Regions from separate parts of the Actinoplanes sp. NPDC051405 genome, predicted to be linked through region 1. Evidence: riboswitches for the same ligand, from Rfam matches in the RefSeq annotation. Region 1 holds a riboswitch; the other holds the start of a gene.
The links. Region 1 has a riboswitch for thiamine pyrophosphate ahead of ACZ6S4_RS42525 (ECF transporter S component). Riboswitches for the same ligand answer to the same signal wherever they lie in the genome.

Region 1 (7,558 bases):
GCGCCGGCAGCGGCGTGCCCGCGACCGTCGGCGAGGTCGTGGCGTCGGGACGGCTGGCCCGCCGGGGCATCTTCCGGCCGTCCGGGGCCGCCGACCGCGAGGCCGTCCGGGCCGCGCTGACCGACGTCGGCCTGCTGGACCGGATCGCCGACCCGGTCAGCACCCTGTCCGGCGGCCAGCAGCAGCGCACCCTGATCGCGCGGGCCCTGGCCGGACGGCCGGACCTGCTGATCCTCGACGAACCCACGGCCGGCGTCGACGCGGCCAGCCAGGACGCCTTCGCCTCGGCGCTGCGCCGCTTCGCCGAGGCGGGCGGGACCATCCTGCTGGTCGCCCACGAGCTCGGGCCGATCGGGCCGCTCATCGACAAGGCCGTCGTGGTGCACCACGGGCTGATCGCGTACGAGGGTGCGGTGCCCGAGCCGGCCGGCCACCACGCCGAGCCCGGCCACGACCACGTCCACCCGCACGCCGAGGCCGAACGGGCCCGGATCTGCGTGGCCCCCACCGACCGGATGCCGGCGAACTGACATGGACCTCTTCGCTTACGACTTCATGATCCGCGCGCTGCTGGGTGCGCTGATCATCGGCCTGATCGCCCCCGCGCTCGGCATCTACCTGGTGCAGCGGCGGCTGTCGCTGATCGGTGACGGCATCGGGCACGTCGCGCTCACCGGCGTCGGCGTCGGCCTGCTGCTGAACCAGTCCCCCGTGCTCACCGCGGTGGTCGTCTCGATCATCGGGGCGATCGGGGTGGAGCTGGTCCGCGAGCGTGGCCGTACCTCCGGTGACCTGGCCCTGGCCCTGCTCTTCTACGGCGGCATCGCGGGCGGCGTGGTGCTGGTCGGGCTCTCCGAGGACAGCAGCAACGCCAACCTGATGCAGTTCCTCTTCGGCTCGCTGACCACCACGTCGCGGCAGGACCTGATCGTCATCGCGGTCCTCGGCGTCGCGGTGCTGGTCGCGATGCTGGGGCTGCGGCAGGCACTGTTCGCGGTCTGCAACGACGAGGAGTACGCCCGGGTGTCCGGGCTGCCCGTGCGTACGCTCAATCTGCTGATGGCCGTGACCACCGCGGTGACCGTCACGATCGCCATGCGCACCGTCGGCCTGCTGCTGGTCAGCGCGCTGATGGTGGTGCCGGTCGCGGCGGCCCAGCAGGTCACCCGCGGGTTCCGCAGCACGATGGCCGCGGCCATGGTGATCGGCGTGGGCTCGGCCGCCGCCGGGGTCTGGCTGGCCGGCGAGGTGGACACCGCGCCGGGCGCCACGATCGTCATCCTGGCCATCGCCGCTTTCGTCGCCGTGACCGTCGGCGCCGGGACCTGGCGGGTGTTGCGCCGCCGCTCGGCCCCGGGCCGGCAGCAGGCCGCGGCCCAGTTGGAACCGCCCGAGGTCGTGCTGCAGGCGGAGGCCCGATGAGCAGTAACGTGGCACCTGTGCCGACGAGCGGCTACGAGGCGTACGAGGCGGCCGGCGAGCTGCTGCGCGCGCTGTCCGCGCCGATCCGGGTGGCGATCGTCGCGGAGCTCGGCGCCGGCGAACGCTGCGTGCACGAGCTGGTGGAGAAGCTGGGCGCGCCGCAGCCGCTGGTCTCGCAGCACCTGCGGGTGTTGCGCGGCGCCGGCGTGGTGCGGGGTGCACGGCGGGGCCGCGAGATCGCATACTCACTCGTGGACGAACACGTCGCCCACATCGTCGCCGATGCCGTCAGCCATGCGAGGGAGGTCTCATGACGGAGGACAGCGTTGTTGTCCGCAACACCAAGCAGCGCAGTGCGGTCAGCGCCGTTCTCGCGGATGCCGAGGGCTTCAACAGCGCCCAGGAGCTGCACGCCATCCTGCGTGAGCGCGGCGAACGGGTCGGCCTGACCACGGTCTACCGCACGTTGCAGGGTCTGGCCGACGCCGGCGAGATCGACGTGATGCGCCCGCCCGGCGGCGAGCACCTCTACCGCCGGTGCAGCCAGGGCCACCACCACCATCTGGTCTGCCGGTCCTGCGGGCGGGCCGTCGAGGTGGAGGGCCCGGCGGTGGAGACCTGGGCGGACAAGGTCGCCGGCCGGCACGGCTTCGTCGACGTCTCGCACACCATGGAGATCTTCGGTACGTGCCCGGAGTGCGCGGCGAAGCGTTCCTAGCCCGCGCGTGGGACGCTGTCGCGCGTGAAGATGTACGCCGACCGGCTGCCCATCGCCGTCCGCCAGCTGCTGACCGATCTCCTGGTCGTGTTCTGGGTCTACGCCTGGATCCGGGCCGGCCTCTGGATCAACGACATGGTCGAGAAACTCGGCGTGCCAGGGCAGAAACTGCAGGAGGCGGGCACCGGGATCGCCGGCAACCTCGGCGACATCGGCGGCAAGGTGGGCCGGGTGCCGCTGGTCGGCGACGACCTCACCGCGCCGTTCAACAGCGCCGCCGACGCCGCGAAGTCGATCGCCGAGGCCGGTCGCCAGCAGCAGGAAGTCGTCGACAATCTGGCGCTGACCATGGCCCTGCTGATCATCGCCGTCCCGCTGGCGCTGGTGCTCTTCCTGTGGCTGCCGAAGCGGCTGCGCTGGATGCGCCGCGCCGCGGTGGCCGCCCAGGTGCGCTCAGAGCCGGCCGGTCAGGACCTGCTGGCGTTGCGGGCCCTGGCCAGCCGGCCGCTGAACGAGCTGGCCAAGCTGGGCCCGGACATCGCCCAGTCCTGGCGCAACGGCGACGCCGCCGCGGTGCAGGCGCTGGCCGCGCTCGAGCTCAAGGACCTCGGGCTCAAGCCCGCGAAGTCTCATTAGGTTCGGCGGCGTCCTCGGCGAACTCCTCGTCCTCCTCCTCGTCGTCATCGTCGACCCAGTTGCGGCGGGCCCACGGGACGGCGGCCCAGAAGGTCAGGAAGAAGAGCGCGGCGATGCCGGTCAGGATCAGCGCGACCCAGATGTTGGTCAGGAAGTCGGTGATCAGCAGCACGCTGCTGACCATCGAGATCAGCATGAACGCCAGGCCGCCGGTGGCCATCTTGTGCGCATAGCGGACCAGCTCGGGCTTGCGGCCCTGGCGGAACAACGCCCGGTGGAACGCCACCGGAGAGATGATCATCGCGGTGGCCGCCGCGGCTGACAGCAACGCGACGATGTAGGTGTCCTTCTGGAAGTCCGTCGTCTTCGGGAAGCCGTTGCTGAAGGGCAGAGTCAGCAGGAACGCGAAGAGGATCTGCACGCCCGTCTGAGCCACGCGCAGCTCCTGCAGCAGGTCGGCGAAATTGCGGTCCCAGCGCTGCTTCTCGGTCTCGTGCTTGCTCCGTCGCTTCTCGGCGGCCATCGAACCTCCTTCTCGGTGGACGGATGGTTGCCCGGACGTGAACGGCGTCAAACGCCGATGCGGGCCAGCGCCACGTCCGCCAGCGCGCGCGGCGCCTCCTCCGGGATCCAGTGGCCGATCCCGCGCAACGTCACCAACCGGTAGTCGGCCTCCACCCAGGTGGCGGTGGCCAGCGCGGCCGGCTTGCCGACGACCGGATCGCCGTCGCTCCACACGTACGTGGTCGGCACGGTGACCTTGCCGACCTTGGCGAGCTGACCACTGGACAGGGCGCGGTACCAGTTCAGCGCACCGGTGAGCCGGCCCGGCTCGCGCATGGCCGTGGCGTAGAGGCCGGCCCGGGCCCCGATCGGGCGCATCATCTGCCGCAGCGCCGTACCGCCGGCGCCGAGCAGCAGCCGCTCCGCGACCCGCGACCGGAACACCCCCATGTAGGCGAAGCGCAGCTTCTGCGACGGCTGGTTGTGCAGGGCGACGCCGAGGCCGCGCGGGTGCGGCACCGACACCGCGGTCAGGGTGCTGACCCGGTCGGGGTGCCGGTCGGCGAGCAACCAGCCCACCTGCGCGCCCCAGTCGTGGCCGATGACGTGCGCCCGGGCGACCCCGAGCTCGTCCAGCACCGCGACCGCGTCGGCGGTCGGCTCGTCGAGGCGGTAGTCGGCGACCGCGGGAGGGCGCGCGCCGGGTGAGTAGCCGCGCTGGTCGAGGGCGTACGTGCGCAGCCCGGCCGCGTGCAGCCGGGGCAGGATCAGGTCGAACTCACGATGGTCCTGCGGGAAACCGTGCAGCAGGAGCACGGGTGCACCGTCGGCCGGGCCGCCCTCGTACACGTCGAAGGTGAGACCTCTGGCCTTGATCCGCATGTGACGCCTCCTACGCTGTCCCGTACAGCCGTACGGTGTTAGCGTTCATCGAAACACAAGCACCGAAACAAACATGCAATCCGACAGGGGAGCGCACAGCGCTGAGAGTGCGGGTGACACCGCAGACCCTCGAACCTGATCTGGGTAATGCCAGCGCAGGGAGCTCGGTCTTTCTCCAGCCGCGCCGTGTCCGGGAGACGTCCCCGGCCACGGCGTCGCGTCTCCTCCCGGTACGAGCTGGGAGGCACATCACATGAAGCACCGTTGGCGCACCATCGACATCGTCATCGCCTCGATCATCGCGGTCGCGTTCGGGGTCATCTTCTGGGCCTGGGGCCTGCTCTGGAACGGCCCGGCGGACGCCATCCCGCTGCCCGGCCGGGCCATCCTGTACGGCGTCTGGCTGGTGCCGGCCGTTCTGGGCGCCCTGGTCATCCGCAAGCCGGGCGCGGCCTTCTACACGCTGACTCTGGCCGCCCTGGTGTCCGTCGCGCTCGGCACCAGCTGGGGCTGGACGCTGGTGCTGCAGGGACCGATCGAGGCGGCCGCGGCCGAGCTGGTCTTCGCCGCGTTCGCGTACCGGGTGTGGAACCTGCCGGTGGCGGCGCTGGCGGCGGCCGCGGCCGGGATCGCCGCGTCCGTCTACGACGCTTTCGTCTGGTACGGCGGGACGTCGTGGGCGACGTTGCGGCTGCCGTACATCGCCATCACCGCGGTCAGCGCGGTGCTGGTGGCCGGTCTGGGCAGCATCCTGCTGGTCCGGGCGCTGGCCCAGACCGGCGTGCTGGACCGCTTCGCCTCCGGTCGCGAACGCGCCGCCGTTTGACCATGGGCGAGCTGGTCCTGCGGGGGTTCGGGTGGCGGCACGCCGGTCGTAAGGCGTGGGCGGTGCGCGGGGTCGACCTGCGTGTCGCGCACGGCGAGCGGGTGCTGCTGCTCGGGCCGTCCGGGGCCGGCAAGTCCACGCTGCTGGCCGCGCTGGCCGGGCTGCTGCCCGAGGACTCCGGCGAGTCCGAGGGCACGGTCGAGATCGACGGGCTCGACCCGCGCAAGGCCCGCGAGCGGGTCGGCATCGTCTTCCAGGACCCGCAGACCCAGCTGGTCATGTCGCGCAGCGGCGACGACGTGGCGTTCGGGCTGGAGAACCGCGGTGTACCGGCCGGGGAGATCTGGCCGCGGGTCGACGAGGCGCTGCACCGGGTCGGTTTCGGCTACGGCCGGGACCGGCCGACCGCGGCGTTGTCCGGCGGTGAGCAGCAACGGCTGGCGCTGGCCGGCACCCTCGCTTTGCGCCCCGGCCTGCTGCTGCTCGACGAGCCGACCGCCAACCTCGACCCGGCCGGGGCGGCGCTGATCCGGGCCGCGGTCGCCCGCGCGCTGGGCGATGACACCACGCTGATCCTCGTCGAGCACCGGGTCGCGGAGGCGCTCACGCTCGTCGACCGGGTGGTCGTGCTGGAGCCGGGCGGCGGGGTCCGGGCCGACGGCCAGCCGGACGCGGTCTTCGCGGCGCACGGCGACCGGCTGGCGGACGAGGGGGTCTGGGTGCCGGGTCACCCGGTCGCCCCCCGCCGGGCCGTCACCGGTCCGGGTGCCCCTCTGGTACGCGCCACAGCCGCCGCCCTGCGCAACCGCCTCGCGCCCACCACGCTGACCGCCCACGAGCGCGAAGTGCTGGCGGTGACCGGCCCCAACGGCGCGGGCAAGTCCACGTTGGCGTTGCTGCTCGGCGGGCTGCTGAAGCCCACCTCGGGCACGATCGACGCCGTCCCGGGCGGGGCGCCGCACCGGTGGCGGGCGGCCGAGCTGACCACGAGGATCGGCTCGGTCTTCCAGGATCCGGAGCACCAGTTCGTCACCCACCGGGTCGCCGACGAGCTGGCGCTGGGCCCGCGCCGGATCGGGCGCCCGGAGGCCGAGGTCCGCCGGGTCGTCGACGAGCTGCTGCTACGGCTGCGGTTGGAGAAGCTGGCGGGCGCGAACCCGTACACGCTCTCCGGTGGGGAAGCGCGGCGGCTGAGCGTGGCGACAGCCCTGGCCACCGCGCCGCAGCTGCTGGTGCTGGACGAGCCGACGTTCGGCCAGGACCGGCGTACCTGGATCGAGCTGGTCGACCTGCTGGCCCGGCTGCGCGACGACGGCCACGGCATCGTCGCGGTGACCCACGACGACGACTTCGTGGCGGCCCTCGCCGGCTCCGTCCACCGCCTGGAACGGGCCGCATGACGCTCACCCTGCCGACCTTCGAGGCCAGCACCGCACCGCTCGCGCGGCGCAACCCTGTCGCCAAGCTCGCCGCCGCCCTGTTGTTCAGCGCCCCGCTGATCGCCACCCTGGATCCGCTGACCCCGACCATCGCCCTGGCCGTCGAGCTGGCGGTGCTGCCGCTGTTCGGGATGCGCTACGGCACGCTGTTCCGGCGGGCCTGGCCGCTGGTGCTCGCCGCCGGCGGCATCGTGATCACGCTGGTGCTGTTCGCGGCCGAGCGCACCGGGGCCACGGTGGCGACGCTCGGGCCGTTCGACGTGACCACCGGGGTGCTGGTCACCGCGCTGGGCATGGTGCTGCGGGTCTTCGCGATCGCGCTGCCGGGCATCATCGTGTTCGCCACCACCGACCCCACCGACCTGGCCGATGCCCTGGTGCAGAACGTGCGGGCGCCGGCCCGGTTCGCGATCGGCGCGCTGGCCGCGTTCCGGCTGGTGCCGCTGCTCGGCGAGGAGTGGCAGATGCTCAGCCTGGCCCGCCGCGCGCGGGGCATCGACGCCGGGCGCAACCCGGTGGCCAAGCTGCGGCTGTTCGTGTCGACGGCGTTCGCGCTGCTGGTGGGGGCCCTTCGGCGGGGCGGGCGGCTGGCGGTGGCGATGGACGCGCGGGGCTTCGACGCGGGCACGCCCAGGACGTACGCCCGCCGGCAGACCTTCGGCCGCGCCGACGCTGCCCTCATGATCGGCGCGACGCTGGTGTCCGCCGCCGCCCTGACCACCAGCGTCCTGTTCGGACTGTTCCGGCCGATCATCGGCTGAACGTCGGGACGCGCCACCGGCGAGGGTGGCCGAGTCCGCCCGGGTGACCTACCGCAGCCGGGTGACCACTGACTGTCCACCGGCGGTGATGCCGCGTAGCGTCACGGGCGCCACGCTGTGTAGTCGATGAAGGGCGCTGTGGACCCATGACCGATCCGCATTTCCGGGCCCCGCACGCGCCGGCCGCGGCCCACTACCCGCCGCCCGGCCGGGCCGTGCAGCCCTACGCTCCCCCGGTCCAGCACGCCCCGGCCGTCTACGCGCCCGGACCGGCCGTGGCCTGGACCCGGCCCGCGTTCGCGACGGTCAGCGCCGGCGGCCGGCTCGGGGCGGCGGTGCTGGACTTCCTGCTGATGGTGGTGACCTTCGG
Region 2 (7,558 bases), on a different contig from region 1:
GACGTTGGCCGGCAGCACCGCTCGCCCGGCCGCGATCTCCTCCCGGACGACCTCGGGCTCGACGTTCTCCCGGATCGCGACGAACTCCATCTCCGGCGTGACGATCCCGGCCCGGGCGTACGCGAGCTGGGTGGGCCGGGTGCCGGCCAGCGGCGTGCCCGGACCGGCCACCGGCGCCACGTCACCGCGCTCGGCGATCCACGGCCCGCGCAGTGGCGGCAGGCCGACCTCCGGGTCACTGCCGGGGCCGGACGTGTCGTAGAGCCGGACCGGCGGGTTGTCCCCGGTCAGGTCGATCTCGGCGAACGGCACCTGAAGGTCCGGACGGGAGCCCTCGACGTACACCTTGCGCCTCATGGTTCCTCCTATATAGGGGCAAACAGGGCGGCATTCGGCAGCACGGAACCGCCGATCGCCGATACAGCCGGTCAGTCGTTCCTCAGTGGGAGAAGCCGAAATGGTCCAGGGGGCCCGGTCCCGCGCCGAGCTTCCAGTCGCGGGAGCCGGCCAGCGCCCGCCCCACGTAGTCCTTCGCGGCGCGCACGGCCACCGGCAACGGGTCGCCCTGGGCCAGCCGCACCGCGATCGCCGACGAGAAAGTGCACCCCGAGCCGTGGTTGTTGCCGCTGGGCACCGGGTCACCGTCGAGCACGGTGGTCACCCCGTCCGCGTGCAGCACGTCCACGGCGGATTCACTGCCGGTGACCACGACGGCGCCCGGACCGCGGGCCGCCAGCTCGGCGGCCGCGTCGGCCGCCTCGGCCACCGTCGTCACCCGGTGACCGACCAGAGCGCCGGCTTCCTGCCGGTTCGGCGTCAGGACGCAGCGGTACGGCAGCAGCGGCGTGACCGCGTCCACTCCGGACAGCCGGCTCCCGCTGGTGGCCACGAGCACCGGATCAACAACGAGGTTCGGCAGCTCACCGACCCGGGACGCGATGAGCTCAGCCACCGCGGCGTCCCCGATCATGCCCACCTTGACCGCATCGGGCGCCAGATCCCCGAGCACCGCGTCCAGCTGAGCCGCCACCACGTCCACCGGCACCGGGTGGATGGCCGTAACGCCGAGCGTGTTCTGCGCGGTGACCGCCGTCAGCACAGAAACGCCATAAACCCCGAGCGCGGCGAACGTCTTGAGGTCGGCCTGAATCCCGGCCCCACCCCCGCTGTCCGACCCGGCGATGGTCAACACCACCCGCGGCGTCACGCCCACACCCCCGCCCCGGCCTGCGACCCGCTCCCGCCCGTCGTGCCCGCGCTTCCGCCGGCGTTGGGCGTCATGCCCGCTGTCCAATCACTGCTCATGCCCCGGCCTTGAGCGACATCCCGGTCCGGTGTCCCGCCCTCGCCGTGGCCGGCGCTTCGTCCGAAGCCGCGTCGCGCCTCCACCGCCTCCGCGAAGGCCCGCGCCAGGGTCCGGGTCACCGATTCGGGGTCGCCCGCGCCCATCACCACACCCAGCACCGCGATCCCGCTCGCCCCGGCAGCCGCGCAAGCGGCCGCGCGCTGCGCCGAGTGCACCCCGCCGAGAGCCAGCCACGGCATCCCACCGGCCAGTGCCGCCGCCCGGTCCGGCCTCAGCGCGGGCCCATACCCAGGCTTGGTGGGCGTGGGGTACACCGGCGACAACGTCACGTAGTCCGCAGTAGACAGCTCCGGCGCCCCATGACAGGAACGGCCGACCAGGCCGACACCCGGCGGCACGGGGTCGGTGGCCGACAGGTGCACGGCGTCGCCGCCGAGCGGATCAGGGCCCGCGATCACGAGTCGTCCCACCGGAACCACCGCGCGCAGACTCTCCGCGAGGGCGTACCTTTCGGCGTACCCCAGATCTTTGTCGCGCAGGATGACCCACTCGGCGCCGCCGCGGACCGCGGCCGCGACCACCTCGACGAGCGGCCGCGCCGCGAGCCGGCGGTCGGTGAGCACGACGATGCCGGACGGGATCACCATGCCGGCCGCCCCTCGTCCGATGTGGACGCCAGCGCGTGGTAGCGCTTGGGGATCCGGCCGGCGCCGAAGGCCAGCCGCCCGGCCTCGACGGCGTGCCGCATCGCCGCGGCCATCCGCGCCGGATCGACGGCCCGGGTGACAGCACTGGCGATCAGTACGGCGTCACAGCCCAGCTCCATGGCCAGCGCCGCATCCGAGGCAGTGCCGATGCCCGCGTCCAGCACCACCGGCACGTCCACGCTGTCGCGGATGAGCCGGATATAATGGGGGTTGGAGATGCCCAGTCCCGACCCGATCGGCGCCCCGGCCGGCATCACCGCCGCACACCCGACGTCGGCGAGCCGGCGCGCGAGGATGGGGTCGTCGCTCGTGTACGGCAACACCTGGAACCCGTCCGCGACCAGTGTCTCGGCCGCCCGCAACAGCTCGACGCCGTCCGGCAGCAGGGTCCGTTCGTCCCCGATGACCTCCAGCTTCACCAGATCCGTCTCGAACGCGTCGCGGGCCAGGTGGGCGGCCTTCACGGCGTCGGTCGCGGTGTAGCAGCCGGCCGTGTTGGGCAGGATGCGCATGCCCAGCCGGTCGAGCATCGGCAGCAGGCCGGGACCCGCGGCGTCGACCCGGCGCAGCGCGACGGTGACCAGTTCGGTGCCCGAGGCGACGATCGCCGCCTCGAGTGCGGCGAGGCTCTCCGCGCCGCCGGTGCCCAGGATCAGCCGGGATTCGCCGAACATCTCAGCCTCCCTGCGCCGCGGTGAGAACCTCGACCCGGTCGCCGTCCCGCAGTCGGGCGGCGGGCCACGACGACCGCGGCACGACCTCCCCGTTGACGGCGACCGCGACGCCGCGCCGGGCAGTGGTCAGTTGGTCGACCAGCCCTTCGACGCTGACCACATCGACGTCGCGGGCGGCGCCGTTGACGATGACCTTCATCCGAACCTCCCCGGTGCGAACGCGTCCAGCAGTGGCGCCGACTTCCCGGTCGCCACCAGTTCGGCGATCAGATCGGCGGTGACCGGGGCGAGCAGCACCCCGTTGCGGTGGTGCCCGGCGGCGACGACCACGCCCTTGCCGTACGCGCCGAGCAACGGCGCGTTGTCGGGGGTGGCCGGCCGGTGCCGGACGAGCGTCTCGACCAGCTCGCACTCACCGAGGTCGGGCACGAGATCGGTGGCGGCGCGCAGCAGGTCGAGCACCTGCCCGGCGGTCACCGTGGCGTCCACCCGTTCCTCCTGGGTGGCGCCGACGACCACCTCACCGTCGGCGCGCGGCACGAGGTAGACGTGCCGCCCGTCGGCCCAGCCGCTGACCACGTGCCGCAGCAGTCCGGGCTCGCCGCGCAGCCGCAGTACCAGGCCTTTCACCGGCCGTACGGGTAGCCCGGTCAGTGCCGCCGTCCCGGATCCCGCCGCGACCACCACGGGTCGCGGGGCCGGGAGGTCCGCTACCCGTTCGCGCACGATCGCCGGTCCGAGGGCGGCCCGCAGCGCCGCGACAACCCGCCGCGGATCAACCTGCCGGTCGTCGGGAGCATGGGCACCGCCGCGCAGTCGTGGTGACAGCGCCGGTTCCAGCTCGCGGATGGCGCTGGGCAGCAGTGGACTCACCCCGAGGCCGTGCTCACGGCGGTACTCCCACAGCCGTCGCGCCTCGGCGAGGTCGTCGGCGGTGAGGGCGACGCTCAGGGTGCCGACCGTGTCGTAGCCGACGTCGATGCCGGTCTCGCGCCGCAGCTCAGCGGCGAAGTCCGGCCACCGCGCGGCGGAGTCGACCATAAGCTCGGTCAGCGCTTCCTGGCCGAACCCCGCCTCACCGGCCGGGGCCAGCATGCCGGCGGCCGCGTACCAGGCGCCGTCGTCGCCACCGCTGTCGTGCACGGTCACCGTCAGCCCGCGCTGCACGCACCGCCACGCGATCGAAAGCCCGATGATGCCGCCGCCGATGACCACGACATCGGTGCTGCTCATGCCAGCGCCCGCAGCAGATCCTCGGTCGCCCGGCCCGGGTCGGCCGCCGCCGCGACGGCGCCGACCACCGCGACCGCGGCGGCTCCGGCGCCGACCAGCGACCGCGCGTTGCCGGCGGTCACTCCCCCGATGGCGACGATGGGTGTGTCCGGTACGGCCGCAGCAACGGTCCCCACCGCGGCCGGCCCGAGCGGAGTCGGCAATCCGGTCTTCGTGGTGGTGGCGAAGACGGGACCGACACCGAGATACGACGCGCCGGCCCGCCGCGCTGCCCGGGCCGCAGCGACATCCCGGCAGGTCGCGCCCAGCACGCCCACGGGCCCGAGTACCTTGCGGGCCACCGCGACCGGCAGATCGGCGGCACCCACGTGCCCACCGTCCGCGCCGACCGCGAGGGCCACGTGTAACCGGTCGTTGACCAGGCATAACACGCCATGCGGGCGGCACAGCTCCAGGACGGCGTCGGCCAGGTCGTACGCGTCCCGGTCGCTGACGTCGTCCTCGACCCGGACCTGGATCGCCAGGCGCTGACACGCGTCCAGCCGCCGGGCGGCAGCGATGGCGGCGGCCACGACGACCAACGGCTGCCGGCCGTGCCGGGCGTCCGTGATGACGTGCAGGTGCGGAAAGGCAGGGCCCACAACACACTCCTCCCTGCGCCGGCATGACCCGGATCAGGTTCGACGGTCGGGGGCCGCGACAGCCCCCCTCTCAGCCCGGTGCACCGGACTCCCGTGGGGTTGGTTCCGAGCAGACGGTAACCCGCGTCCCCCCGCCCGTAAACCCCCACATCCCTCCACTGTGGGTGTTCGCGTCGTCGCTCAGTGCCCGCACGCTGCGGTGATGGGCACCCGAAATTTCGCTTCCGCCGAGCCTCACGGGTGGGCAGGATCACGGTCGTGACCGTCGATACGCGAAGTGAACCGCCGCAGGTGGCGGACGAGCGCGCCACTCTGACCGGCTTCCTCCAGCGTCAGCGCGACACCCTCGCGATGAAGTGCGCCGGGCTGACACCGGACCAGCTCCGCGAGCGGGCCGTCGCGCCGTCCGGCCTCTCCCTGCTCGGCCTGGTGCGGCACCTCACGCAGGTCGAGCGCAGCTGGTTCCGGACCGTGGTGAACGGCGAGGACTGCGCGCCGCTCTGGGCACGCCCCGGGTCCGGCGCCGTGGATTTCGACGCCACCGACGCCGACCCCGAGGAGACGTTCGCGGCCTGGCGGGCGGAATGTGTCCACTCGCGGTCCATCGTGGACGCCGCCGGATCACTCGACGACGTGGGCCACCACGGCGAGGACGCGTTCTCGTTGCGCTACGTCCTCACTCACATGATCGAGGAGTACGCGCGCCACAACGGCCACGCCGACCTGCTCCGCGAACGCCTCGACGGCGCCACCGGCGAATAGCCGCTAGCGGACGTCCCAGACCGGCTCCGGAGTCTCCACGACCTCACCGTCGCTCTGGAAGAGGATGAAACGGTCGAAGCCGCGGGTGAACCAGCGGTCGTGGGTCACCGCGATCACCGTGCCCTCGAACGCCTGCAGTCCCTCCTCCAGCGCCTCGGCCGACGCCAGGTCCAGGTTGTCCGTGGGCTCGTCGAGCAGCAGCACAGTCGCGCCGGACAGCTCCAGCAGCAGCACCAGGAAACGCGCCTGCTGGCCGCCGGACAGCGTGCCGAAGAGCTGATCGCCCTGGGCCGCCAGCTCGTAACGGTTCAGGGCCTTCATGGCACCCGCCCGGTCCATCCCGGAACGGTGGTCGTCACCCCGCCAGAGAATCTCCACCAGGGTGCGTTTCAGCAGCTCCGGCCGGTCATGCGTCTGCGAGAAGTGACCAGGGCGGACCCGGGCGCCGAGCCTCGCGACACCGTTGTGCGCCACGTGGGCCAGCGGTGCCCCGTCGACCGGCTTGTTGTCCACGTCAGGCGCGGTGCCGCCGGCCGCGAGCAGCCGCAGGAAGTGCGACTTGCCCGTGCCGTTGGCGCCCAGCACCGCGACCCGGTCGCCGTACCAGATCTCCAGGTCGAACGGGAACGTCAGATTCTCCAGCTCGAGCCCGGTGCACATCACCGCGCGTTTTCCCGTACGCCCGCCGCGCAGGTTCATCCGCAGCGACTGCTCCTTGGGCGGCAACGGCGGTGGCCCGGCCTCCTCGAACTTGCGCAACCGCGTCTGCGCCGCCTGATACCGCGACGCCAGCCCGTCGTTGTACGCCGCCTTGTTCTTCAGCGTGAAGACCAGCTCACGCAGCTTCTCGTGCTCCTCGTCCCAGCGCCGGCGCAGCTCCAGCAACCGTTCGTGGCGGTCGGAACGGGCCTCGTGCCACGACGCGAAGCCACCGGGATGCGTCCACGCGCTGCCACCCTCGACGGCCACCACCCGGCTCGCCGTCTGGGCCAGCAGCTCCCGGTCGTGCGAGACGTAGAGCACTGACTTCGACGACTCCTTGAGCCGCGCCTCGAGCCAGCGTTTGCCGGGCACGTCGAGGAAGTTGTCCGGCTCGTCGAGCAGCAGCACCTCGTCGCTGCCGCGCAGCAGCAGGTCGAGCGCGAAGCGTTTCTGCTGGCCGCCGGAGAGCGTGCGCACCGGCCGGTGCCGGACCTCCTCCCACGGCTTGCCGAGGATGGCCACGGCCACGACATCGAAGAGCACTTCGGCGTCGTAGCCACCGGCCTCGCCCCAGCCGGCGATCGCGTTGGCGTAGGCCAGCTGCGCCTTCTCGGCGTCGGGGTTGCTCTCCAGGGCGGACTGGGCCGCGGCCAGGACCGCGCCGGCGGCCCGCAGCGGCGGCGCGACCAGCGACAGGGCCAGGTCGTCGAGGGTACGGTCATCGCCGATCATCCCGATGAACTGGCGCATCACCCCGAGCCCGCCGGCCCGCGCGATGGTGCCGATCGGGGTGGACGTGTCCCCGGCGACCATCCGCAACAGCGTCGTCTTGCCGGCCCCGTTCGGCCCGACGAGCGCCACCTTCGCACCCTCGCCGACCCGGAACGACACGTCGGAGAAGAGCTCCCGGCCGTCCGGCAGCACAAATCCGACCCCTGACACGTCTACGTAACCCACGTGGGCATCCTCCCCGACGACCCGCCGGTGGTCAGCCGGTTTTTCCGGTCACCCGCAGCACCCGGAAGCCCCGCTGGCTGGCCGTACGCGTCACTTCCCAGCCCAGCGACACGAGCCAGGTGTGCAGCGAATCACCACCGAGGTTGCGGTTGATCACCAGCCAGGCCACCCCGCCGGGCGCGAGCCGGGGCAGCCAGCGTGCCATCAGCGCGCGCAGCTCGGCCTTGCCGACGTGGGTGGGCGGGTTGCTCCAGATCTGCGCGAAGGTGACGTCGTCCGGCACCTCGTCGGGGGCGGCGGCCCGCACCCGGCCGGCCAGCCCGAGGGCGGCGGCGTTCTCCGCGGTCAGCTCCCGGGCTCGGGCGTTGACGTCGATCGCGTAGACGGTGGCCTCCGGCGCCTCGCTGGCGAGCACACAGGCGATCGGGCCGTAGCCGCAGCCGAGGTCGAGCAGGGTGCCGGTGGTCGCAGCCGTGGGCAGATCGCCCTTGCGCAAGAGGACGGCGGTCCCCGGGTCGAGCCGCCCGGCGGAGAACACCCCGCCCGCGACAACCAGGTCGTAGGCCCGGCCGGCGG

Region 2: it holds a riboswitch for thiamine pyrophosphate, as region 1 does, so the genes downstream of both, thiE (thiamine phosphate synthase) here and ACZ6S4_RS42525 (ECF transporter S component) in region 1, are expected to answer to the same signal.

What each region holds. Positions count from the first base shown of each region.
Region 1 is NZ_JBVJIR010000032.1:31,695-39,252, reverse strand. It holds gene ACZ6S4_RS42560 (metal ABC transporter ATP-binding protein) at 1-530, shown strand, start outside; gene ACZ6S4_RS42555 (metal ABC transporter permease) at 532-1,422, shown strand; gene ACZ6S4_RS42550 (ArsR/SmtB family transcription factor) at 1,419-1,736, shown strand; gene ACZ6S4_RS42545 (Fur family transcriptional regulator) at 1,733-2,140, shown strand; gene ACZ6S4_RS42540 (hypothetical protein) at 2,171-2,776, shown strand; gene ACZ6S4_RS42535 (DUF6328 family protein) at 2,754-3,299, opposite strand; gene ACZ6S4_RS42530 (alpha/beta fold hydrolase) at 3,347-4,162, opposite strand; TPP riboswitch at 4,238-4,342, shown strand; gene ACZ6S4_RS42525 (ECF transporter S component) at 4,416-4,988, shown strand; gene ACZ6S4_RS42520 (ABC transporter ATP-binding protein) at 4,991-6,388, shown strand; gene ACZ6S4_RS42515 (energy-coupling factor transporter transmembrane component T family protein) at 6,385-7,188, shown strand; gene ACZ6S4_RS42510 (RDD family protein) at 7,335-7,558, shown strand, end outside.
Region 2 is NZ_JBVJIR010000023.1:4,396-11,953, reverse strand. It holds gene thiC (phosphomethylpyrimidine synthase ThiC) at 1-357, opposite strand, end outside; gene thiD (bifunctional hydroxymethylpyrimidine kinase/phosphomethylpyrimidine kinase) at 440-1,207, opposite strand; partial or broken gene ACZ6S4_RS37785 (thiamine phosphate synthase) at 1,330-1,953, opposite strand; gene ACZ6S4_RS37780 (thiazole synthase) at 1,947-2,687, opposite strand; gene thiS (sulfur carrier protein ThiS) at 2,689-2,886, opposite strand; gene thiO (glycine oxidase ThiO) at 2,883-3,920, opposite strand; gene thiE (thiamine phosphate synthase) at 3,917-4,540, opposite strand; TPP riboswitch at 4,555-4,666, opposite strand; gene ACZ6S4_RS37760 (DinB family protein) at 4,811-5,323, shown strand; gene ACZ6S4_RS37755 (ABC-F family ATP-binding cassette domain-containing protein) at 5,327-6,982, opposite strand; gene ACZ6S4_RS37750 (class I SAM-dependent methyltransferase) at 7,014-7,558, opposite strand, start outside.